DNA from 2 places in the Providencia sp. PROV003 genome. Region 2 is predicted to be linked to the other one. Evidence: predicted binding sites of a transcription regulator. Region 2 holds the regulator's gene; the other holds the start of a gene.
What was found. Region 2 encodes PurR, which represses purine synthesis genes. Its sites were predicted from a motif close to CANGCAAACGTTTGCNTG; they were not measured.

Region 1: the regulator PurR is predicted to act here: its motif matches at 6,918-6,935, upstream of purM (phosphoribosylformylglycinamidine cyclo-ligase).

Annotation. Positions count from the first base shown of each region.
Region 1 is NZ_CP096369.1:2,855,324-2,868,155, forward strand. Features, by position in the region: partial or broken gene mgtE (magnesium transporter) at 1-340, opposite strand, end outside; gene ppx (exopolyphosphatase) at 713-2,242, opposite strand; gene ppk1 (polyphosphate kinase 1) at 2,247-4,316, opposite strand; gene speG (spermidine N1-acetyltransferase) at 4,373-4,960, opposite strand; gene purN (phosphoribosylglycinamide formyltransferase) at 5,165-5,815, opposite strand; gene purM (phosphoribosylformylglycinamidine cyclo-ligase) at 5,815-6,855, opposite strand; gene upp (uracil phosphoribosyltransferase) at 7,210-7,836, shown strand; gene uraA (uracil permease) at 7,947-9,242, shown strand; gene hda (DnaA inactivator Hda) at 9,369-10,070, shown strand; gene arsC (arsenate reductase (glutaredoxin)) at 10,215-10,571, opposite strand; gene M1F14_RS13090 (M48 family metallopeptidase) at 10,584-12,047, opposite strand; gene M1F14_RS13095 (AI-2E family transporter) at 12,245-12,832, shown strand, end outside.
Region 2 is NZ_CP096369.1:3,421,736-3,434,567, forward strand. Features, by position in the region: gene slyA (transcriptional regulator SlyA) at 146-580, opposite strand; gene M1F14_RS15725 (DUF1289 domain-containing protein) at 1,119-1,358, opposite strand; gene gloA (lactoylglutathione lyase) at 1,535-1,942, shown strand; gene rnt (ribonuclease T) at 2,070-2,714, shown strand; gene M1F14_RS15740 (Grx4 family monothiol glutaredoxin) at 2,796-3,143, opposite strand; gene sodB (superoxide dismutase [Fe]) at 3,614-4,192, shown strand; gene purR (HTH-type transcriptional repressor PurR) at 4,628-5,653, shown strand; gene punR (DNA-binding transcriptional activator PunR) at 5,663-6,568, opposite strand; gene punC (purine nucleoside transporter PunC) at 6,691-7,914, shown strand; gene M1F14_RS15765 (helix-turn-helix transcriptional regulator) at 8,223-8,981, shown strand; gene M1F14_RS15770 (putative quinol monooxygenase) at 9,006-9,278, shown strand; gene M1F14_RS15775 (riboflavin synthase) at 9,508-10,170, opposite strand; gene M1F14_RS15780 (MATE family efflux transporter) at 10,454-11,827, shown strand; tRNA gene M1F14_RS15785 (tRNA-Val) at 11,986-12,062, shown strand; tRNA gene M1F14_RS15790 (tRNA-Val) at 12,095-12,171, shown strand; gene pykF (pyruvate kinase PykF) at 12,577-12,832, shown strand, end outside.

The sequences.
Region 1 (12,832 bases), 570 kb from region 2:
TCATTTGCCCAACGCTATCTTTTGCGTATTGCAAGACTTCTCGGATGCGGCTACGTAAGCTGGGTTCTAAATAGGTTAGCAATCTACGCATCGTATCGCGGGGTAAGTGTTCCGCGATATAAGCTTGCTCATCAACATGCAGGTTAGCAACTGCGCGCAGAAGTTCTCTATCTGACATATCCTTGATTAGACTGTCCCAGACAGAAACAGAGGCTTCAACTAGCACTTCACCGCGTTCGTTATTATCAACAAGACGCCATAATGCGAGACGCTCATCGTATGGGAGCATCTCTAAAATATCCGCGATATCAGCGGTGTGCAGGTCAAGAAGTAACTCTTTTACAGTATTGATTTTTTCACTAATTGCTTTGTCATCAATACTGACGTGTTGATCATTTTCAACAAGCGCATGGACGAACTCTTCGTCGTCTAAAAATAACGTCAGAATTTGCTGGCGGATATGCGCCAGTTTTTGTGAGTGCGGGTTTACTGTTGGTACCGCATCGATTGAGAAAGCAGGTTGTGACATTTTAATCCTTAAAGCAATAACAGCGCACAGCGCTTTATATTAATTCGCCTACGAGGGGACGAAATTTATTATCATTATTGTCGCCCATTTAAATAATATTTCAAACAGTTGAATTAAATAGGCAGTGATTTCACAGTAATCAACCAATAAAATCAGAAGAAATCACTACAATAATGGCGTAAGTTACTTGGTTTCCGCACTAATACGTAATGACCAACCAGGAACATCCTCCCAATAATCACTTTCTTTTTCTAAATCCAGGGCCATCAAGGCATTCTGCACGAGATATTCCTCTGGTAAATAGAGTGCCCAGTGGCATTCATCTGTTTCTATTCGTAATGAAGTCGGGGTTGTTGTTGATTGGCGTTGGTTATTTAATAATATGGCAAGCCGCAAGATTTGAATTAGCGGCATAAATTGTTTTCTTTTAAACAGATTAAATTTGGGAATATCGTCATATTTTATGGCTCGACGGTGATTACGGACTAGCGTGGCTAATAATAATTGCTGCTCTTGATTAAAACCGGGTAGGTTAGTGTTTTGTAAAATATAGGCAGAATGGCGGTGCATGCCACTATGATTAATACTTAACCCGACTTCATGCAGCATAACAGCCCAAATCAAAATAGATTCTAGTTGAGGATTAAGCTGTTTGGGGTTTTGCTGACCCCACTGGTAATACAGCTCTTCCATGGTTTTTAGAACGCGCTTTGCTTGTTCTCTATCAATATTATAGTGCTCGGCAAGGCTTAATGCAGTGCGTTGACGGATATCTTGGTGGCGAAAACGGCCTTCCATTTCATACAGAACCCCTTCACGTAAAGCACCATCGGATAACCGTAATTCTTTAATATCTAATGAATCAAATACAGCCAATAAAATAGCCAGTCCTGGAACGAAAACCTGCTTGCGCTCGTTGGACAAGCCGGGAATGTTTAATGCGCTAAATGACTTATATTTCAACGCCATTTGTTTAATTTCAGCCAGTCGTTCTCGAGTAATAATACCGTCTTTATAGCCAAGTTCTTGTAATACACTATGTGTTGCTTTAATTGTGCCAGAAGCCCCCATTGCAACATCCCATGTGTATTTTTTAAATAAAATAGCCGTACTTTCTAATTTTAAACAGGCGCAAAGATAAGCACGATTAAAAAAATCAGGGGAAATGGTTTCGTTTGGAAAGTAAGTGCGAGCAAAACTGACGCAACCCATTCTGCGGCTTTCAATGAGTAGTGGCTCAAATTTTTCACCGATAACGATTTCCGTAGAGCCGCCCCCGATATCAAGAACAAGCTTGCGACCTTTCTCCGGCTGGGTGTGCTCAACTCCCATAAAAATTAGCCTTGCTTCTTCTTGGCCTGAAATAATTTCAATGGGATAGGGGATAATTTCTTTGGCGCGTTGCAAAAACTGCTTCACATTGGTTGCAACGCGTAATGAGTGGGTGCCAACAATACAAACATTATCAGGCGAAAAACCCTGCAAACGCTCTGCAAATAAAGCTAAACAAGAAAGCCCTCGTTCCATTGCCTCCTCACTGAGTTCGTTGGTATCACTCAGCCCATCAGCAAGGTGGACACGCTTTTTAAGGCGGGTGAGCACTTGTAATGCCCCATTGACAACACGTGCGATGACCATATGAAAACTGTTTGAGCCTAAATCTATTGCCGCAATTTCTTGTGGCCTTGGTGATGATGTTGAGGTTATTGGCATAGTATCAAGCTCTGGTATCTGGTGTTTCAAGTGATTTTAAATATTCATAAACAGCAAGTTGAGAACGTATTTTTCGCTTATTTCCGCGAGGAACATAATGATTACTCAAATCTTTGTCAACATAACGGGCTTTTACTGTATCGCTAAATTGCAATTCTAGAATATCTAAAACACGTTGTTTTAAATGAGGATCAACTAAACTCACTGCAACTTCAATACGATAGTCTATGTTACGAGTCATCCAATCCGCTGATGAAATAAACACTTTTTCGTCCCCTGCATTAGTGAAAACATAGACGCGGTCATGTTCAAGAAAGCGGTCAACGATGCTGGTGACTTGAATATTTTCGCTGTACCCCGATTGACCTGCCACTAAAGAACACATGCCACGGACTAATAAACGAATTTTAACCCCTGCATTAGAGGCATCATACAGTTTATCAGTGAGTTCTTTATCAACTAAATTATTAATTTTTAATGTAATGCCGCTTGGAAGCCCCGAAAGTGCATTGGCTATTTCTTGGTCAATTAAAGCCATTAATTTAATGCGAGTATTTTGTGGTGAGACCATTAAGTTGTCAAAGGTGACTGGGCGGTACGGGTTTTCAATAAAACTAAATACTCGGCGCACTTCATTAGTGATTTGTTCGTTAGCGGTGAGTAATGAATAGTCGGTATATAACCGAGCGGTTTTTTCATTAAAATTACCTGTCCCAATATGGGCATAGCGGATAATTTGGCCTTCTTCCATACGTGAAATGATAAATAATTTCGCATGAATTTTCAGGCCAGGGGCAGAGAAAATAACATGGACACCCGCTTCGGTTAGTCTTTTAGCCCAATGTATATTAGCGGCTTCATCGAAACGTGCTTGCAGTTCAACTACCACTGTGACCTTTTTACCGTTATGGGCGGCGTGGATCACGGAATCAATGATGCGAGAGTCTTTCGCAACACGGTAGATATTGATTTTTATCGACAATACATTAGGGTCAAAGGAAGCCTGACGCAGTAATTCTAAAGTATGCTCAAAGGTATAATAAGGGTAATACAGCAGTACATCACGTTCTCTAATAGCATCAAAGCCATTGCGGAAATTATCAAACCAGCGGTGACGTAACCTTGGTAGAGGTTTGTTTAATAAGTTTTTATTCCCTTCATTAGGGAAGTTAATAAAGTCTTTAAAGTTATGATAGCGCCCACCTGCAATGACCGAGTCGTCATTAGATAACCCCAATTTTTCACGTAACAAAGCAACCATTTCATCAGGCATATCACGTTGATACACAAAACGAACTGGCTCTGCGGTTAAACGTTGCTTTAACGTTGAAGACATAATCTCAAGCAAGCTCGATTCCATTTCTGAGGCGATGTCATATTCGGCATCACGGGTCATTTTCATCGAATAGGCGTTGAGCTCATCATAATCGAAAAAACCTTTAAAAATTTCATCGAGGGTATAACGTAAGATATTATCAATTAATATCATTGATTTACGTCTTTTCGGCTTTTCTGGTGGTAAGTTAACAAACCTTGGAACTTTATCAGATGGAATTTCTAATAAGGCGTATTGAATGTGGTTACCATTAATGATTTCTATCGCAAGATAGGTGTAATCGTCTTTCAGAAACTCGACTAAATCAGTATCTGGATTGATTAAAATGGGGGTGATGTGCTGGCGTAGATTTTGCCGGAAATACTGACGTAACCAAATCTGCTGACGTGGGGAAATTTGCCGTTCATTGATTAAAAATATTTGGTTACGAGCCATTTCAAGTAACAAATCATTATACAGAACGTCAAACTCTTGTTCCTGTTTGGCAACTTTAGATTGGATGCGCTTTAATAAGTGACGGGCACCACTTGCTGAGCCGCGTTCTTCATTGATTAAAATCCGGCGTTTCACATCAGCAAAACGAACTTTATAAAACTCATCTAAGTTATTGGAGTAAATGCCCAAAAAACGCATACGCTCAATAAGAGGGTTACGCTTATCGGCTGCTTCTTGTAAAACGCGCTCGTTAAAAGATAGCCAGCTTAACTCTTTTTCATGATAGAGACGTTCTTGGGACATTATAACTCCGTATTAGACGCTTGTTACTTTTTAAGGCTTTGATTTCAGCCAGCTAACTAAATATGTTGTTTAATCGCTTTATCTTGAGCAACAACACTTTCTGGGTTAGCAGACTGTTGTTTCATCGCAAAATATTGATGCTGGAAAATACACATGCGGATAGCCGTGTGGTAGCGCCCATTTACGAAAAATTCGTCAATCAACTCACCTTCAGTATGAAAGCCTAGTTTATTATAAATATGGATAGCTTTGATATTTTCTTTATCAACAATTAGGTAAAGTTTATATAAATTTAATACAGAGAAAGCATAGTCCATTGCAAGCTTTGCTGCACGACTTGCGTGGCCACGACCTTGATGGCTTGGTGCAATAATAATTTGGAATTCAGAGCGACGGTGAATATAGTCAATTTCAACAAGCTCAACTAAACCCACTTTTTCGCTATCATTCTCAACAATAAAGCGCCGTTCGGATTGGTCATGAATATGTTTATCGTAAAGATCGCTTAGCTCAACAAAGGCCTCATAAGGCTCTTCAAACCAGTAACGCATAACACTGGCATTATTATCAAGTTGATGAATAAATGCTAAATCTTCACGTTCAAGTGGGCGCAACCTAAACGGATGAACTTGCCCGGTAGTCATAAAACACCTCTAAGTTAGTGAGTAAAATGTTATTTATAAAAACGTTGCGTCTAGGATAACATGGTTTTTCGATAAAATAATGACACAGCACAGACAGATCTACTCCTTGTTGAAGAATAGTTCACTTTATGCAGAGGGATTTGATTAACCGCTAAAAATAAAAGAGAAAAGGGCGGAAACTCCGCCCTTAGCTAACAATATAAATTATAGCGTTGATGATGCAATAGAATAACCATTCGGTGGTAAAATTTGGTTGTCTAATAACGCGTTACCATCGTGCATCGACAAACGGCCACTAATAAACCATTCAACAACGATTGGGTAAATGGTATGTTCTTGCGTTTTTACGCGCTCAATAAGAAGTTCTTCGGTATCACCAGTGAAAATAGGTACTTTGGCTTGTAAAATTACAGGCCCACCGTCAAGCTGTTCTGTAACAAAATGTACGGATGTACCATGTTCTTTATCGCCATTTTCCAGCGCCTTCCGATGAGTGTGTAACCCAGGGTATTTGGGCAATAAAGAAGGGTGGATATTGAGCAATTTCCCCGTAAAGTGATTAACGAAAGGTGCAGTTAAAACCCGCATAAAACCAGCTAGAACAATTAAATCTGGCTGGTATTGTTCAATATATTCTAACAGGGCGGTGTCATAAGCTTGGCGGTCGGTATATTGTGTCGCATCAAGGTAGAAGGCGGGTATCCCAGCCTTCTGTGCACGGACAAGACCATAAGCGTTGCCTTGGTTGCTCACAACCGCGGCAATTTGAGCATCAATTTCCCCTGAATGGCAGCTATCAATTAATGACTGCAAATTACTACCACTGCCTGAAATGAGAACAACAATTTTCTTCATTAGCGGATCACAACCTGCTCTTCCCCCACAGGAAGCTCACCAATAGTACCAATTTGCCAAGCTTTTTCACCAAGTTGGGTTAATAATGCTAAAGCAGCTTCAACTTCACTTGGTGGTAAGGCGACGATGATGCCCACACCGCAGTTAAAAGTGCGGTACATTTCGTGGGTACTGACATCACCAGCTTGTTGTAGCCAGTCAAAGACAGCAGGCCATTGCCAGCTATTTCCATCAATAATTGCTTGGGTGTTATCAGGTAATACACGAGGAATATTTTCCCAGAAACCACCCCCTGTGATATGTGCGATTGCATGGATATCACGGTTAGCAATCAGTTCTAATACGTTTTTAACATAAATACGGGTTGGTTCTAATAAATGGTCAGCTAAAGGTTTACCGTCTAATTGTGTGGTTTCCGGATTAGTTTGGCTAACGTCTAAAATTTTACGTACCAAAGAATAACCATTTGAATGAGGACCACTTGAGGCTAAAGCAATTAATGCATCCCCTGCACTGACTTTGCTGCCATCGATGATCTCGGAGCGTTCGACGACACCGACACAGAAACCTGCAACGTCGTAATCTTCCCCATGGTACATGCCGGGCATTTCTGCTGTTTCGCCGCCAACTAATGCGCAGCCTGATTGTTTACAGCCTTCTGCGATACCAGTGATAACGCTTGCCGCAGTGTCGACATCAAGTTTACCGGTTGCATAATAATCGAGGAAAAACAGTGGCTCAGCACCTTGAACGATTAGGTCATTGACACACATCGCAACCAAGTCAATACCAATAGTATTATGGCGTTTTAAATCCATTGCTAGACGTAATTTTGTGCCTACACCGTCAGTACCTGATACGAGTACAGGTTCACGATATTTTTGAGGCAGGGAACATAATGCGCCGAACCCCCCAAGCCCGCCCATGACTTCTGGACGGCGAGTTTCCTTCACCACACCTTTAATACGTTCAACCAAGGCGTTACCTGCATCAATATCGACACCGGCATCTTTATAGCTAAGAGAGGTTTTATCAGTCACTACGGCCCCCAAGGCAATTACATTTTGAGAAAATTAACTTCATTAGCATTATTCTAACAGGCTAGGCAAACGTTTGCGATAGCTTTATCAATGAAAATTTTTGTCATTGTCAGGGGAAAAGAAATGACAATATTCAGTAAATAAACATCAGCCAAAAGAAATGAGGTCACGGAGATGGTGATTGCTGTTTATCAAATATCAACTTAGCTGAGATAAGCTATAATATGAAAAAAATGGGTCTAATTGTTGTTGTTTTGACCAAAGTCAAGGGTAATCTAGTGGCAATCGTAGCTAAAAGAGGTATAATCCGGCGATTTTTTTGTCCGCCGACGTCTTAAATAGTAGGAGAAAACCATGAAGATCGTTGAGGTAAACCACCCTCTCGTTAAACATAAACTCGGCCTGATGCGAGATCATGATATAAGCACTAAACGCTTTCGTGAACTGGCCTCAGAGGTTGGTAGCCTACTGACTTATGAAGCAACCGCTGACCTTGAAACTGAAAAAGTGACTATCGATGGTTGGTGTGGTCCTGTAGAAATAGAACAAATTAAAGGTAAGAAAATCACTGTAGTACCAATTCTCCGTGCAGGTATTGGTATGATGAATGGTGTGTTAGACAGTATTCCAAGTGCACGTATCAGTGTGGTTGGTGTTTATCGTGATGAAGAAACACTACAACCAGTTCCCTACTTTCAAAAACTCGCCTCCAACATTGAAGAGCGTATGGCACTCGTTGTTGACCCAATGCTAGCAACGGGTGGTTCAATGATTGCGACTATCGACTTGTTAAAAAATGCAGGTTGTACGTCAATTAAGATACTTGTGCTTGTGGCTGCTCCTGAAGGTATTAAAGCTTTAGAAGCCGTACATCCTGATGTTGAATTATATACCGCTTCCATAGATGAGCGTCTTAATGAAGATGGTTATATCGTTCCGGGTCTGGGTGACGCGGGTGATAAGATATTTGGTACAAAATAATGATAAGCCGACTGAGAAGTCGGCTTTTTTTTGATTTATTCGTAGAGAACCACTGTATTTAAAGTGATAAGCCAATTCAGTAAAAAATTGCTAAAAGGGGATAAAATAAAATGACACGTCGCACCATCAGTGTTGAAGAAAGACCGCCATTACTCCAAACCATACCACTGAGCTTCCAGCATTTATTTGCTATGTTTGGCGCAACCGTTGTCGTACCGATTCTGTTTGGCGTAAACCCAGCAACAATATTATTGTTTAACGGGATAGGCACCCTGTTGTATTTATTTATCTGTAAAGGCCAAATTCCTGCTTATTTAGGGTCTAGTTTTGCTTTTATTTCGCCGGTATTGATTTTATTGCCACTCGGTTATGAATTGGCACTGGGTGGCTTTATTATTTGTGGTGTATTGTTTTGTCTTGTTGCATTGATTGTTAAAGTTGCGGGAAGGGGGTGGATTAACGTGATGTTCCCACCCGCGGCTATGGGGGCGATTGTTGCCGTTATCGGTTTAGAATTAGCTCAAACAGCAGCAAGTATGGCTGGCTTATTGCCTAAAGATGGCGCCACAGTCGATAGCAATACACTAATCATTTCCCTGACGACATTATCTGTAACTATCCTTTGTGCGGTTGTTTTTCGTGGTTTTTTATCTATCATTCCGATTCTAATTGGTTTTTTAGTTGGTTATGCACTTTCTTACTTTATGGGCATTGTCGATTTTACACCCGTAATCGAAGCACCTTGGTTTGCAATTCCAACTTTTTATACGCCACGCTTTGAATGGTTTGCTATCTTAACCATTTTGCCTGCTGCATTAGTGGTAATTGCAGAACATGTTGGCCACCTAGTTGTGACTGCAAATATTGTTGAACGGGATTTGATGAAAACACCGGGCTTACATCGTTCTATGTTTGCAAACGGTTTTTCTACTGTAATTTCTGGTTTTTTTGGTTCCACTCCGAATACGACATATGGCGAAAATATCGGTGTTATGGCCATTACTAAGGTATACAGTACTTGGGTTATTGGTGGTGCAGCGGTAATAGCGATATTACTTTCTTGCATTGGTAAGTTAGCTGCGGCGATCCAATTAGTGCCGGTACCGGTGATGGGTGGGGTATCACTCTTATTATACGGGGTAATTGGAGCATCGGGTATCCGTGTTTTAATTGATTCGAAAGTGGATTACAACAAACCGCAAAACTTGATTTTGACGTCAGTGATTTTAATTATAGGTGTCAGTGGGGCGGTGATCCATATTGGTCAAGCAGAACTTAAAGGTATGGCACTGGCTACGATTGTTGGTATTTGTATGGCATTGTTATTCCGCTTTATTACCTTTGTCCGGCCTGAGAAACAGTTTGTGACATCAGAAGTGCAAGAGCTTAATAGTCATAAAAAATAATTCACATTGTTTTCAATACGCCGCTCAAAATATTGGGCGGCAATTGGAAACCGTTCTTATTCATCTCTCCTCGTTTTTTATGGTAAACTGGGAGATGAAAATTGATTTGTACAGCCAGAGGCGCTTCTGAACACACCATCACAGCTTTCATTACCACTATATCTTCCAGATGATGAAACCTTTGCTAGCTTCTATGCCGGGGAGAATGGGGCGTTGTTGTCTGCTATTCAGTCTGCAATTATTCAACCACATGGTAGTTATATCTATTATTGGTCGCGTGAAGGTGGTGGGAAAAGCCATTTATTGCATGCTGCATGTGCTGAGCTTTCTGAACAGGGTGTTGCTGTAGGCTATGTACCACTCGATAAACGTGCATATTTTGTTCCTGAAGTATTAGATGGCATGGAACATTTATCATTGGTTTGTATCGATAACATCCAATGTATAGCGGGTGATGAAGAATGGGAAATGGCTATTTTCAATTTATATAACCGTATTTTAGAAATTGGCCGTACTTGCCTGTTAATTACGGGTGATAGACCCCCACGGCAGATTGAGTTGAAATTACCGGATTTGGCCTCTCGCCTTGATTGGGGGCAAATCTACAAGCTGCATCCACTTAGTGATGAAGATAAAATATGGGCTCTTCAATTACGTGCGCGTATCCGTGGTTTTGAGCTTCCTGAAGACGTCTGCCGGTTTGTGTTAAAACGTCTTGATAGAAAAATGGGGACATTGTTCGATATTCTCAATAAACTTGACCATGCCTCGATTGTTGCACAGCGAAAACTCACCATTCCATTTGTCAAAGATATCTTAAAGCTCTAGTCAATATTATTGATTAAATCAATATATAAAACTAAAGGCGATAGACTCATGCATATCGCCTTTTAAACAATGTTTGGTAGAAAAGAAATAACTTAAGTCAAACTCAATAATATATTGAGTACGACTTTTATCACCAAACAGTTTTTATAAAATTTCAAGTACCTGCTCAGGTGGCCGGCCTAAACGTGCTTTATCGCCGTTAACCACAATAGGGCGCTCAATCAGCTTCGGGTTTTCATGCATCGCTTTAATTAGTTGATCCTGTGTTAAGCCGTCATCACTTAAATTCAATTCTTTATATAAATCTTCTTTGGTGCGCATTAACTGACGAGCATCTTTAAACCCTAACATCTTGAGCAGTTTTTTGATTTCACCCGTTGTTGGGGGTGTTTTTAAGTATTCAACCACAGTGGGAACAATGCCTTTTTGCTCTAACAGGGCTAAGGTTTCACGGCTTTTAGAGCAACGAGGGTTGTGGTAAATCTTAATCGAATCCGTCATTATATTAACTCCTTACGGTTTTGCATTTTTATCACGTAATTGCAGTTTTATTAGTGCATCGATTCGTGCATCATAGCGCTGTTGTTCATAACTGCCTAATTTGCTCTTACGGCTAGCATCAGTGAGATAATTAATCGCAGTATCATAATTTCCGCGCAGTGCCATACCTTCAGCATAAGCTGCTAACTCTTCAGTACGGTTACCTTGTTTAGCAGACGCCTCTGCCAGTAGATCCCAACCGATGGGGTCATCTGGATAATCGAAAGTGTATTTATTTAGCAAGGTTCTGGCTTCTTTATATTGATGGTCATTAATTAATGCATTCGCAAGATTAACAATAAACACCGTATTTTGAGGGGATTTCTTCAAGGCATTTTGCAAGCGCGTAACGGCTTTTGATACACGCTTTTGCTCAATATCAATATCCGTCATGGTATCGATAAACCAAGGGTTATCAGGCTGTTTAGCTAATAATTCAGCCATGATTTTACCTGCATCTGCGTATTTTTTATCTTGCGACAGAATCAAGGCTTTACCATACTGCGCGGCTATTTGTTCTTGTGCAGAGCCTTTCCCATAATTTTCAATAATCTGGTCTAATGCATGTTTTTGGTCTGAACTATACATTGCCAATATACGGACTCTGGCTAACATAAAATCCAGTGAAGATGGCACGCTGACTTTAGCGTATTGATTTGAACGGTTTCGAGCATCCGCTAAGCGGCTATCTGGTAAGGGGTGCGTTAGCAAAATTTCAGGGGGTTTAGACATATAGCGTGTTTGGTCTGACATCGTTTGCATAAAATCAGCCATTGCATGGGGGTCAAAACCAGAACGCCTTAGTGTTTGTAAACCAATACGGTCAGCTTCTTGTTCATTCGCTTGTGTAAAGCTGATCATGCCTTGTTGCACACCGGCCATCGTGCTTGTCAGTGCGGCAAAACCTGCTTGCGGATTTGCCATCACTAATAATAAAGAACCAATCGTCCCCGCAATCGCAAGAGGGGTGGTACTTTTTTGATCCTCCATCATCCTGGCAAGATGCCGTTGGGTGACGTGTGAAATTTCGTGGGCCATCACCGAAGCGAGTTGGCTCTCATTTTGGCTGTAACGAAATAACGCGGAGTGTAATACGACATTACCGCCAAAATAGGCGTAAGCATTAATATTAGGGTTATTAACGAGATAAAACTTAAACGGTGTTTTAACTGAATCGGCATTCTTTACTAACCGCATACCAAGTTTGTTAACATATTGAGTCAACAATGGGTCGTAAATGAGTGGTGTACTAGCACGGATTTGGCGTGTAATAGCATCACCCATAATAATTTCTTGGTTGATGCTCAGTGTGCCCCCAGCTGTGGTGCCAATATCAGGTAAGGTGTCTTCTATGGCACTATAAGCAGGTAAAACTGCACCGTTCATCAGTGCGGCGATCATGAAAGCCAATAATGGGTGTTTGAATTTTTTCTTCATGAAACGTGAGTATCCCATACAACATTTAAAATTTAGGGTAAGTACCGACTTTATTTCGAGTGTATATAGGGTAAGGCAGCAAATAACTCGAAAAGTTTAAAACATATGATAGCAAAAGCTATCGTTAAATCTGTTCTTCGGTATAATTTTCGATAATTTAAGAACTGTCCTTTGTGTTATTTCCCCAGGAGCTACAAATGCTGGAATTGTTTTTACAGTGGTATCGTCGGCGTTTTGCTGACCCACAAGCCGTTGCACTTTTTACACTACTGGTTTCTGGTTTTGTGATCATTTTCTTTTTCAGCAGTATACTAGCTCCGTTATTGGCAGCAATTGCTTTAGCTTATTTACTCGAGTGGCCGACGCATTTACTACAACGTGCGGGGTTATCACGCTCTTTTGCTGTGAGTATCATTTTGACCCTATTTGCGGGAATAAGTGCCATGGTGATTTTAATTATTGCCCCGACAGCTTGGCAGCAAGGTATTAATTTGATGGCCGATCTACCGAATATGGTTAACCGTTTCAATGAATTTGCACAGAAACTCCCTGAGCAATACCCTGCATTGGTTGATGTTGGCATTATTGATATGATGGCTGATAATTTACGCAGTCGCATGTCAGGTATTGCAGACTCTGTCGTAAAAGCGTCTGTGGCATCACTGATTGGCATTTTTACTTTAGCTGTTTATTTGGTTTTAGTTCCACTGATGACATTTTTCCTATTAAAAGATAAAGAACGTATTAGCCAAAGTTTTTTAAAGCTATTACCTAAAAACCGTTTA
Region 2 (12,832 bases):
CAATACAATATATATTTCACAGAAATAATTTACCATCTATAAAGATCATTTTATTTAAAATCAATTTGAATAATTATTGTCTTTATAATAATCACCATAATAATAGTTGGTGTTATATTTATTCACATGCTAAATTATACCAAATTCAAGAGTCATTCTGTAACTGTATAATGTTTCTTTCAAGTTTAAGAAGTAACTGAGACAGTTGCTCAAGCTCTTCTTCACTAATATTATTCAATATTTCTAGCCGTGTATTATTAATTACTTGGTCTACTGTCTTAATAAATGGTTCAGACTCTTCTGTCAATTTTATTCTTTTAGCTCTCCTATCATTTGCACATATATGCCTAGAAATGAGTTTTTTTTCCTCTAATTGGTCAAGGGTTCTCACTAGTGATGGTTGTTCTATTCCTATTGCCTTTGCCAGTTGTATTTGCGATTGTTCCGGTGGTAACTGGCTAATATTATGTAATGTAACCCAATGTGTTTGCGTAAGTTTAAGGGGTTTTAAACGATGATCGATTAATGCTCTCCACATACGGACTACACGTGATAATTCTGTTCCAATTTGTGATTCCAATTTACCCTCCTTTATATAATTATAATGTCTAAAAAATATACCAGACTCATATTATTTTTTAAATTATATATTAATTTCCTTTTATATTTACAACTTTTTATTGATGCATAGGATAACAAATACCTATTTATAGTGATGACAAACTCTTCATGAGACGATGTACCTCTAACTAATACCTTGCGACTCATGCCTTTTCAAATTAGTAGGCTTAATAAAGCAACCTATCAATTATCTTATTAATAAGAATAGCCTTACTCTCCTTTCGGATCTATCTATTTTAACCCTTATAGTAATTACAACTAACAATAAAAAAAGCAATACCAAATAAATGGTTTAAAAACAAAAGTATATAGTTAATCTTAAAAATATGTTATTTATGGTTGTTTTTATAGAATCTATAGCTATTTTGAATAAATAAAATTTTATTGAAAGATAAACAACGAAATTAATTAAAATAAAATAATTAAAAAATAACTAGTTACTTTAATTAACAAAACAATTGATTGAATTATAAAAATAGATTCATTTGTATTACACTTTAAAAAAGCTGTTGTTGGGGATCGGGTAAATCTTTTGCAGTCGCCTGTTTACTCAGTGACCTTAAGTACCGTTGACGGCATAATCGAATAATATTTCGTTTTTCAGGATCAGAAAATTTTAACCAGTTAAAACGCTCATCTCGTGTACGATAACAACCTCGGCAGTAACCTTGTTCATTTACTTGGCAAATACCACGGCAAGGGCTTGGAATATCAAAGAACTCGAGTTGCTCAGCCATATAGGTATCCCCTTAAAAGAAAAAACACAATAAATGTATGATATACTATGAAAATAAGCATCACTGCCGTTCGATTAAAAAATATACTACAACCATTGTATTTATCAATATAGACACGTTATATTAATAAATACAACGATTCAGGTTTTTTCTGGAAATTTTAAGAGGTTTATAATATGCGCTTACTTCATACTATGTTGCGTGTTACAGATATGCAGCGTTCAATCGATTTTTACACCAAAGTACTGGGCATGCGCCTGTTAAGAACCAGTGAAAATACTGAGTATAAATATTCTCTTGCTTTTGTTGGTTATAGTGATGAAAGCGAAGGCGCAGTCATTGAGCTAACCTATAATTGGGGTGTTGATCAATACGATATGGGGAATGCTTATGGTCATATTGCACTAGGTGTCGATGACGTTGCAAAAACTTGTGATGATATCCGCAATGCAGGTGGTAATGTTACTCGTGAAGCCGGCCCTGTAAAAGGGGGAACAACTGTTATCGCATTTGTTGAAGACCCTGATGGCTATAAAATTGAATTAATTGAAAACAAAAGTGCAAGTAAAGGCTTAGGTCACTAATTGACCTTTCAATTACAAAATTAAGGCTGCCAATTGGCTGCCTTAATTTTCTTCTATGTTTACCTACAAATTTTTACTGGTTTTGGCATAATACGAGCCAATCAGAAACTTATAATCGAAAGTCCTAATGTCTGAAAAAAATAATCCTAATGCCCTGGTTAACCGTTTCAGGGGTTATTACCCTGTTGTTATTGATGTTGAAACCGGTGGGTTTAATGCCAAAACTGACGGGCTGTTAGAAATCGCCGCGATTACCTTAAAAATGGATAAAGACGGCTGGCTGTCTATGGATGAAACATTGCATTTTCATATAGAGCCATTTGAGGGTGCAAACCTTGAGCCATCTGCGCTCGCCTTTACTGGCATTGACCCTACTAATCCATTACGTGGGGCCGTAAGTGAATACGAAGCATTACACGCAATATTTAAAGTGATCCGCAAAGGAATGAAGAACACGGATTGTAACCGCGCAATTATTGTTGCTCATAATGCAAATTTTGATCACAGCTTTGTTATGAATGCCGCAGAACGCGCGAGTTTAAAACGTAACCCATTCCACCCATTTGCAACCTTCGATACTGCAGCATTAAGTGGTTTAGTGTACGGCCAAACTATTTTAGCAAAAGCATGTGTCGCTGCGGGTATTCCATTTGATGGGAAACAAGCCCACGGTGCTCTGTATGATACTAACCGTACTGCCCTATTGTTTTGTGAGATTGTCAACAAATGGAAAAAGCTTGGTGGCTGGCCTATCGTTGAGAACGAAGAGTAATTGAATTACATATAAAAAAACCGTATTTGCTAAAATACCACTACGTTAGCTAAATACGGTTTTTTGTTATCTATCGCAATATTATTCTGCGCTAGTTTCGTCTGTTGGGCGATATTTATCCGCAGTTTCTTTAATCAATGATTGAAGTTCACCGCGCTGGAACATTTCCATGATAATATCACAGCCCCCAACCAGCTCCCCATCAACCCACAGTTGAGGAAAAGTTGGCCAATTTGCATATTTTGGCAGTTCTGCACGAATATCTGGGTTTTGTAGGATATCAACATAAGCAAAGCGTTCACCACAAGAAGACAGAGCTTGGACTGCTTGAGCAGAAAAACCACAGCTCGGAAGTTTTGGAGAGCCTTTCATGTATAATAAAATTGGGTTTTCTTTGATTTGGCGCTCGATTCTTTCAATTGTCGTCATTTTTACTTCCTTAGAACAAAGATGCTGGTTTTGCAGTCAGCCGACAAGCATGATTTACTGCGACTTAATAGAATGCATTGACCATTATAATGTGAAACTTAATTGTTTCATACAATATGCCAGTTTTACAGGGGCATTACTATAACATCCAAAAAACCAAAAAGGCACCTTTTCTATCTTCTGCTCACCTAAGTCAAACAAATAACTCGCTATTGTTTAAATTCGAAAAACTGGCGTTCTTCCTCACAAATACCCATACAATATAAATAGTTAATGATTTTGTTTTTTGCTAACATATAAGTAACATGATTACCATTACCCTTTGTAAGGTTTATCGTGTTATCATTAATATATTAAATACCATCTCGCCAATGAGCGAAATGTTGATAACAAATTGCCATCTTTTAATTAGCTCATTTTAAGAGCAAACACCCGAAGTATTTTATACAAAAGCAATCAAGGAGTACGCAATGTCTTTTGAACTACCCGCTCTACCGTATGCTAAAGATGCTTTAGAACCATATATCTCTGCTGAAACCTTAGAATATCACTATGGCAAGCACCACAACACTTATGTTGTTAACTTAAACAACCTCATCAAAGGCACTAACTTCGAAGGTAAATCTCTAGAAGAGATCATCAAAACTTCTGACGCTGGGGTTTTTAACAATGCTGCTCAAGTTTGGAACCACACCTTCTATTGGCATTGTTTAGCGCCAAATGCAGGTGGAGAACCAACAGGCAAAGTTGCTGATGCGATTAATAAAGCATTCGGTTCTTTCGCTGAGTTTAAAGCGCAATTTACTGACGCTGCGACCAAAAACTTTGGCGCAGGTTGGACATGGCTAGTGAAAAAAACCGATGGTAGCTTAGCTATCGTTAATACATCTAATGCTGCAACGCCAATTTCTGGTGAAGATAAGCCTGTATTAACAGTTGATATTTGGGAGCATGCTTACTATATCGATTACCGTAACGCGCGTCCTAAATACTTAGAAAACTTCTGGGCGCTAGTCAATTGGAAGTTTGTTGAAGAAAATTTAGCATAGTGATATCTGTTGATTTCTAAATAGCTAAGGGCGAGATATCTCGCCCTTATTTTTTACGCACATTGCTATGAGTAAAAATAAAATCAAAAAATATGTGCAGCAATAAAAATAATCATTGCTAATGAACCCAACGCAGCCAGTAATCCATATTTAACATCTGTATCCATGAGTTCCTCTCATCTAAACGTAATTGAATTAGCGAATAACCATATTAACATAAAGGTTATTAAGTATATATATCCAAAAAAACAAAACTCGTGCCTATATCACATGTTATAACATCAATTATTTCTTTCGTTTTTGCGCTAGATCAGACAAAATCGACAACAAATCGCTAAATTATTGCCAGCAAAGGATCAATGCATCAATATGCTGGTAATTTTTTAACAAGAATGCTTATAGAGACCTATTGTTGGTCAGGAGTTTTTTTCCCCCATGGCAACGATTAAAGATGTGGCGAAACGCGCTGGCGTATCTACCACAACCGTATCCCATGTTATTAATAAAACGCGCTTTGTGGCTGATGATACTAAGGCTGCGGTCTGGGCTGCAATTAAAGAGCTCAATTATTCACCAAGTGCGGTTGCCCGTAGTCTAAAAGTTAATCACACTAAGTCGATTGGTTTGCTGGCAACCTCCAGTGAAGCACCCTATTTTGCTGAGGTAATAGAATCAGTTGAAAATAGCTGCTATGAAAAAGGCTATACACTAATCCTCTGTAATTCCCATAATAATTTGGGTAAACAAAAAGCCTATCTACAAATGCTTGCGCAAAAACGCGTAGATGGTTTACTCGTTATGTGCTCTGAATACCCAGATACTTTAATCAGTATGTTAGAAGATTATCGTAATATTCCAATGGTCGTTATGGATTGGGGTACGTCACGAGGTGATTTTACTGACAGTATTATCGACAACTCATTCCATGGCGGCTACCTTGCAGGGCGTTATTTGATTGACCGTGGCCACCGTGATATCGGTGTCATTCCTGGTTCACTCGAAAGAAATACAGGCATTGGTCGTTTAACTGGTTTCCAAAAAGCGATGGAAGAGGCCAAAATTACGTTAAAAGATGAGTGGATCGTCCAAGGGGATTTTGAGCCTGAATCAGGCTACAAAGCAATGATGCAAATCCTTAGCCATAAACAGCGCCCTACCGCGGTATTCTGTGGTGGCGATATTATGGCGATGGGAGCGATTTGCGCCGCAGATGAGATGGGCCTGCGTGTACCGCAAGATATTTCAGTGATTGGCTATGATAATGTGCGTAATGCGCGCTATTTTACCCCTGCTCTAACGACTATCCACCAGCCAAAAGAGCGTTTAGGGCAAATGGCCTTTACAATGTTACTCGATAGAATTGTGAATAAGCGCGAAGATGCGCAAACTATCGAGGTACATCCACGGCTGGTTGAACGCCGCTCTGTTGCTGATGGGCCATTTATTGATTACCGCCGATAACTTAGCAACCTAAGTTGAAAGCCATTCCGCGTTAAGTGTTTCAGTATCACCGAGGTAATCTAATAACCAACTTAACGCTGGAGATGTGTTTTTTTCAACCCAAGTTAGGCAGCAAGGGCTTGGTGGAAATGGTTGTACTAATGCCAATTCCACTAACTTCCCTTCCTCGCATAAAGGGGTTGCGCGGTGTTCGGGCACCATGCCCACACATAGCCCATTGACTAAACATGCCAAACCATTTTCCCAATAAGGCACAACAAGACGCCGCTGGTTATCAAGGGCCCATGTGTCTCTTTTGGGTAAATTACGGGAGGTATCTTCTAAGCATAAACTGGGGTATTCACGCATTTGTTCATCCACCAACTTACCTTCTATTTTGGCTAATGGGTGCTCAGGGCTCGCAACACACATCCAAGACATGAAACCCATATCACGAAAACTGTATCTTTCACCAATGGGGGAAGCACGTGTTGCGCCAATCGCCACATCAACACGACCATCAGCTAAAGCATCCCAAACACCATTAAACACTTCAGGGTGAATATACAGTTCAATATCAGGAAAATGACGATAGAAATCTAGAATGAGTTGTTCTGTGCGCTGCGGTTTGACAATGCAGTCAACTGCGATACTAAATTGACCACGCCAACCATTTGCGACTTGTTGGCATTGATGTCTGGTATCTGTCATTTTTTTGATAACAGAACGACTTTGTTTAATAAATATTGCCCCCGCCTCGGTAAGAACTACATCACGATGGCGACGTTCAAATAAAGGGACAGCAAGCCATTCCTCAATTTGTTTTACCGTATAGCTAATCGCAGATGGAACACGGTGCAACTCATCGGCAGCACCACTAAAACTTCCCGTACGAGCCACTGCATCAATGACTTCGAGCGCATGAGCTGACCACATAACATCTCCTTTCAAAAATTTTGATAGCAAGATCCAAATATTACCGTTTCACAACATAAAAAAATAGCCTATACAATAGAACTACTGTTAACATTTTTTTAAATATCAAATAAGTAATAATTATGACGAATACTGTGAAAAAAAATTCCCCTGGGTTTATGATTTACCTTGCAGGGTTAAGCATGCTGGGGTTTTTAGCGATTGATATGTATCTACCTGCTTTTGGGGCAATGCAAAACTCACTGCATACCACAGAAGGGGCTATCAGCGCTTCTCTCAGTATATTTTTAGCTGGTTTTGCTTTTGCTCAGCTTCTATGGGGACCATTATCAGACAAACTTGGTCGTAAACCTGTGCTTATCGTTGGGTTGGCTATTTTCATTTTAAGCAGCCTAGCTATTTTTTGGGTTGAAACTGCGACACAACTCTTAACTTTGCGTTTTCTACAAGCTGTCGGTGTCTGTTCTGCGGCCGTTTTATGGCAAGCTCTCGTTATTGACCGCTATGATGAAGCAAGCACGCAAAAAGTTTTTGCCTCTATTATGCCATTAGTCGCTTTATCCCCTGCTTTGGCGCCTTTATTAGGTGCTTGGGTTTTAGAACACCAAACTTGGGAAGCCATTTTTCTGATCCTCATGGCCGTAGGTATATTACTTTTATTACCAACGTTATTTTTGAAGAATGTTTCTGTCAAAAACATCACGGATGAAAAACAACCCAAAACTAAAGTCTCTTTTGCTAACTTGTTAAGTTCACCTATTTTTAGTGGTAATGTACTTGTTTATGCCTCTTGTAGTGCTGGCTTTTTCGCTTGGTTAACGGGCTCGCCATTTATTTTGCGGAATATGGGGTTTAACCCAGCAGATATAGGCTTAAGTTATATCCCTCAAACCTTAGCTTTCATTGTTGGTGGCTATGGCTGTCGTATTGTATTAGCAAAAGTTCGCGCTGAAACTTTATTCCCTCTATTATTGACGGGTTATGCAGTAAGCATGGCAATCTTATTCATTATAGCTATCTACAGTACTCCGTCACTAACTATGATTTTGATCCCATTTTGCTTTATGGCGGCGATGAATGGGGCTTCCTATCCAATCGCTGTTTCGAAAGCATTAAATGCATTCCCGAGTGCAAGTGGTAAAGCGGCGGCATTACAAAATGCCTTGCAATTAGGGTTATGTTTTTTAGCCAGCTTGCTCGTTTCTGCTCTTACTTTCGACCCACTTCTGGCAACAACGGGGGTAATGGCTGCAACCATCATTCCAATGACGATTGGTTATTTTATGCAACGTTGTTCCAGCAACAGTGAAAAAGCGCTAAAACATGCCGATTGCCAAGCCGATTGATAACAACATATGATTCACTTTAAACCATGCCGCAAGCTTAGCGGCATGGTTTTCGTTTATTAACCAATAAAAATACTCCCAACTTCTCACCGTGAATATTCAGTTATTCATGACAAATAATCTTATCTGTTATTTAGACACTCAAAGACTAAAAACTGTATCTACTTCATATATTTCTACTATTTAAAGCGTATTTCACTAAAATAGAGGGATTTTATTTTTTTATCTACTAAGATATAGATTTTCTATAGTTAATTTTCTTGTTAGAAAGCGTTATCATTGCCATATCAAATAATGAGTGCTCAAGAATGATGTTGAAACAGTATTATCCACCAGATGAATTAAAGTCCTTTGTTAGTTCAATTTTGATCATTAAAGAATTTTCAGGAACAATTAAAATTTTTCCAGGAACTGGTGCTGAAATTTGGGTTTCATCAGATTCTTTTTGCATGTCAACAGAAAAACATTCAACAACAGACTCTTTCCAATTAATTATTCCTAGAGTCAATACATTCACGGCTAATCCTAACCATTCAAAAGTAATGGTGTTGCGTATACGCCATGATGCACTGCGCTTTTTACTTCCCCTTAGTACGTTTAATTACACTGATAGGACTATGGCTCTGAGTGAAATATGGCAAGATCGCTGGTTTGAGTCCTTAGCCAACTCATCATTTAAAGAACTTTTAGATTGCTTCAATCGAACTAAAGCCAATAAAAAGCCTCATTTTATCGATGACATTTTAGAATTGCTGTATCGCAACCCTACAAAAAAAATAACAGAACTTGCTGAAGAAACAGGATTACATGTACGGGTTATTCAAAAAGAGTTTTTAAAAGAGTATGGCATTACCCCAAAACGTTATCAGATCAATTGCCGCTTAGAGCATGTTTTGAAGAGTATGGTAGTAGAACAAGATACATACCGATGGTTTGAAACAGGCTATTATGATCAGTCCCACTTTTATCGCGATTTTAAAAGATACTTTACTATGACCCCGTCGGCATTTTTAAAATCAGAGTATTCGCTTTTTTACAATACAAAAACTAAGTACCCATTAAGATAGTTCTTAATACATAAGGAGAAAGGAATGAGTATTGTTGTGTATGCCCAAATTACGACGGAAAAATCAGATGGGTATTTGACGCGAGAAATCGTTCGTGACTTAGCAAAATTAAGTCGCCGAGAGAAAGGATGCATTCAATATGATCTTATGGCTAAAGAAAATGGTTACATTGTTTTCGAAGAGTGGGAAAATACTCAAGCGCTAGAGATGCATAAAAATAGTCCACATTTCAAACGTCTAGTCGATGCAATTGAGCGTGATAACGCTAGTTTTTCAGTCAACTTCAGTGAAAAATAACTAGTTGACGTTTAAGGTTAGCCATTAATAAAAATTTCACCCTCTTTTATTAATTTTAACTTATTGTAATTAGCAGAATTGTAGAATTAGATTATTAAACACGCCCGATAAATTAATTCCCCCTTCGTAATTGACCTTGGCTATAGCACCATAAACCGCTGCTATAGCCTAATTAGATAAAGTAATCAAACCTAACTAACAGCTTAAGACCCCTTAAAGGTAATATTTACTAAGGCTCATTAGCTTCTATTGTTTCATTAGTTTGTTGTAAAAACTTTTCTTGTTCTTTTTGGTTCAAAACACGTTCAACCGTATCAACGATTGCCTGAGTCTGAGGATCGATTTCAATATTCACTTTGTCCCCTAAACGTTTTTGACCTAATGTAGTTCGCTCCAAAGTCTCTGGGATCAAATGCACACAAAAACGATTATTGATGACATCACCTACAGTTAAGCTGATACCATCTATGGCAACAAACCCTTTATGTAAAATATATTTCATCAATGATTTATCGTGAATCGCCAACCAAATTTGATGGTTATCTTCTGAGGTGAAAATTTTACTGATTTCTGCAGTTGTCATAATATGACCAGAAACAACATGCCCCCCAATTTCATCACCGTATTTAGCAGCACGTTCAATATTAACCACATCCCCTTCTTTTAGTGCGCCAAGGTTGGTTAAACGTAATGTTTCTTTAATGAGATCAAAGCTAACCTTTTCACCATCAATTTTTGTCACTGTAAGGCAACAGCCGTTATGTGCAACAGATGCCCCTGTTTCTAAGCCGACTAATAATTCAGGGGTAAATTTCATTACATGAGTACGAAAATTAGCTCTTTCAGTGATTTCTATAATAGGAGCTGTAGCTTGGACAATGCCTGTAAACATAATAAATCTCAGTGTAGTGAATTAATGACTTCAGTTTACATAAGAATTCTTAGAGATCTATCTTATTTGAGTGATAAGCGACAGACCAATTCACTGGCAAACTAGCGATATAACCAGCACCTAGGTTTAAAAATGCTTTTTTATTACATTCAATTATATCATTATTGGATTCTCTCTAGAAAAGGGATAGAATGAGCGGTTTTTATTAAAGCTTATACTTTAAGTAAATCATTTATTTTTCTAGTTTTTTTCCTATTACTCGTTTTATTATGAAGGTGTATGCGTGCAGAAATATTTTACAGAAGCGCGTAGCTTGCTGGCACTCGGTATTCCTATTGTTTTAGCTCAATTTTCACAAACTGCAATGGGGTTTGTGGATACTATTATGGCTGGAAGCGTTAGTGAAATAGAGATGTCCGCAGTTGCAGTTGGGGTTTCAATCTGGCTGCCCGCTATTCTTTTTGGGCAAGGGCTATTGATGGCATTGACGCCTATTGTCGCTCAAATGAATGGGTCAGGTCGCCGAAATTTAATTGGCGATCAGGTTCAGCAAGGTCTATGGCTTGCATTGTTCTTAGCGTTGGGCATTATGTGTTTGCTCTATAATAGCCAGTTAATCATTCATAACATGCCGCACATTGATGCTGAATTAGCCGATAAATCAGTGCGATTCTTACATGCAATCATGTGGGGAGCGCCAGGATACCTATTTTATCAAGTCTATCGTAGCCAATGTGAAGGTTTATCGAAAACGAAACCGGGGATGGTTATTGGTTTTCTTGGTTTGATGGTGAATATTCCTATCAATTATATCTTTATTTATGGGCACTTTGGAGCACCTGCACTAGGTGGTGTCGGTTGTGGTGTTGCGACAGCTACAGTGTATTGGGCTATGTGCATAATGATGAGATGGTATGTGAAACGAGCGCATTCTCAGCGTGATATTCGCCCTACTCTAGTTTTTACATCGCCAAATCCATTAATTTTAAAGCGCATCATTGTATTGGGTACTCCTATTGGTTTAGCTCTGTTCTTTGAAGTCACATTATTTGCTGTTGTTGCACTATTAGTTGCACCGTTAGGTGTCATAGCCGTTGCCGGTCACCAAGTTGCTCTTAATTTTAGCTCAGTGATGTTTATGTTCCCATTATCATTAGGGATCGCTGCAACAATCCGGGTTGGTTATAATTTAGGGCAAAAATCTACCGAGGCCGCTAAAGTTTCATCTTACACTAGCTTAGCGGTTGGCTTAATGGTGGCTTGTATTACTGCTATTTTAACTATCGTATTCCGTGAGCCAATTGCGATGATGTATAACAAAAACCCGGAAGTTGTGGCTTTAGCGTCTAGTTTGATGCTATATGCCGCAATTTATCAATTATCAGATTCCGTACAAGTTATTGGTGCTGGTATCCTACGGGGTTATAAAGATACACGTTCTATTTTCTTTATTACTTTTACTGCTTACTGGCTACTAGGATTACCTGCAGGCTATATCTTAGCCTTAACCGATATTGTTGCTCCAGCCATGGGGCCTAAAGGGTTTTGGATTGGTTTTATAATTGGCTTAAGCGCAGCAGCCATTGGTATGGCAACACGGATTATGTGGCTTCATAAACAATCTGAAGAGTTTATTTTAGTTCGTTCGACTCGCTAATTGACGGTTTTTTAAGCTTTTAACTGTACGGGAAGATGTATTTCGCATCAGATAGTTTTAAATACGAGCAAACTATCGCAAAAATACATTTTCCCCTTGCCAGATGCGCATCATAACGTTAATATTCGTTCCCGTTGTCAGCTAGATAATTTTTTAATGCGTCCGTAGCTCAGTTGGTTAGAGCACCACCTTGACATGGTGGGGGTCGGTAGTTCGAGTCTACTCGGACGCACCATTTCAAGTTAACTCAAAGCATACTCTTTCAGTGCGTCCGTAGCTCAGTTGGTTAGAGCACCACCTTGACATGGTGGGGGTCGGTAGTTCGAGTCTACTCGGACGCACCATTTTGCTAACCTCCTCCTATTGATTCTAATATTTTCCTTGATTGTCTGTCGATCTTCCCTTACTTTGTTGCGCAACAAAATAAATCGCAAACTATTTACTGAGTATTTGATCTGAGTGACGACTTCTTTCAATTTAAGAAAATTTGATTTGTCTCACAGTTTTTTGTTGTCTATAATACTCATGCTGGCTGAAAGGTTTCAACAGCAATAAATCAGTGTGTTAGCTTTAATTGAATTTGTCATCTACACTATAATAAGAATCAAAATGAGATAAATTTTAGCGTAAAATGAATTAACCACCAGACTGTCGCCTATTCTTATAAATGAGTTGCGCAACACATTTTATCATGCGCACTAAGCATCGGCGACAATACCGATTTCCTTTATAACCTTAGATAGACTGCCATGAAAAAAACCAAAATTGTTTGTACTATCGGTCCAAAAACCGAATCAGAAGAAAAACTGACCCAACTCCTTGATGCTGGCATGAACGTTATGCGCCTCAACTTCTCTCACGGTGACTATGAAGAACATGGTCAACGTATCAACAATCTTCGCTCTGTGTGCGCAAAAACTGGTAAACAAGCAGCTATCCTGCTGGACACAAAAGGTCCTGAAATTCGTACCATGAAATTAGAAGGTGGTAACGACGTCTCTCTTG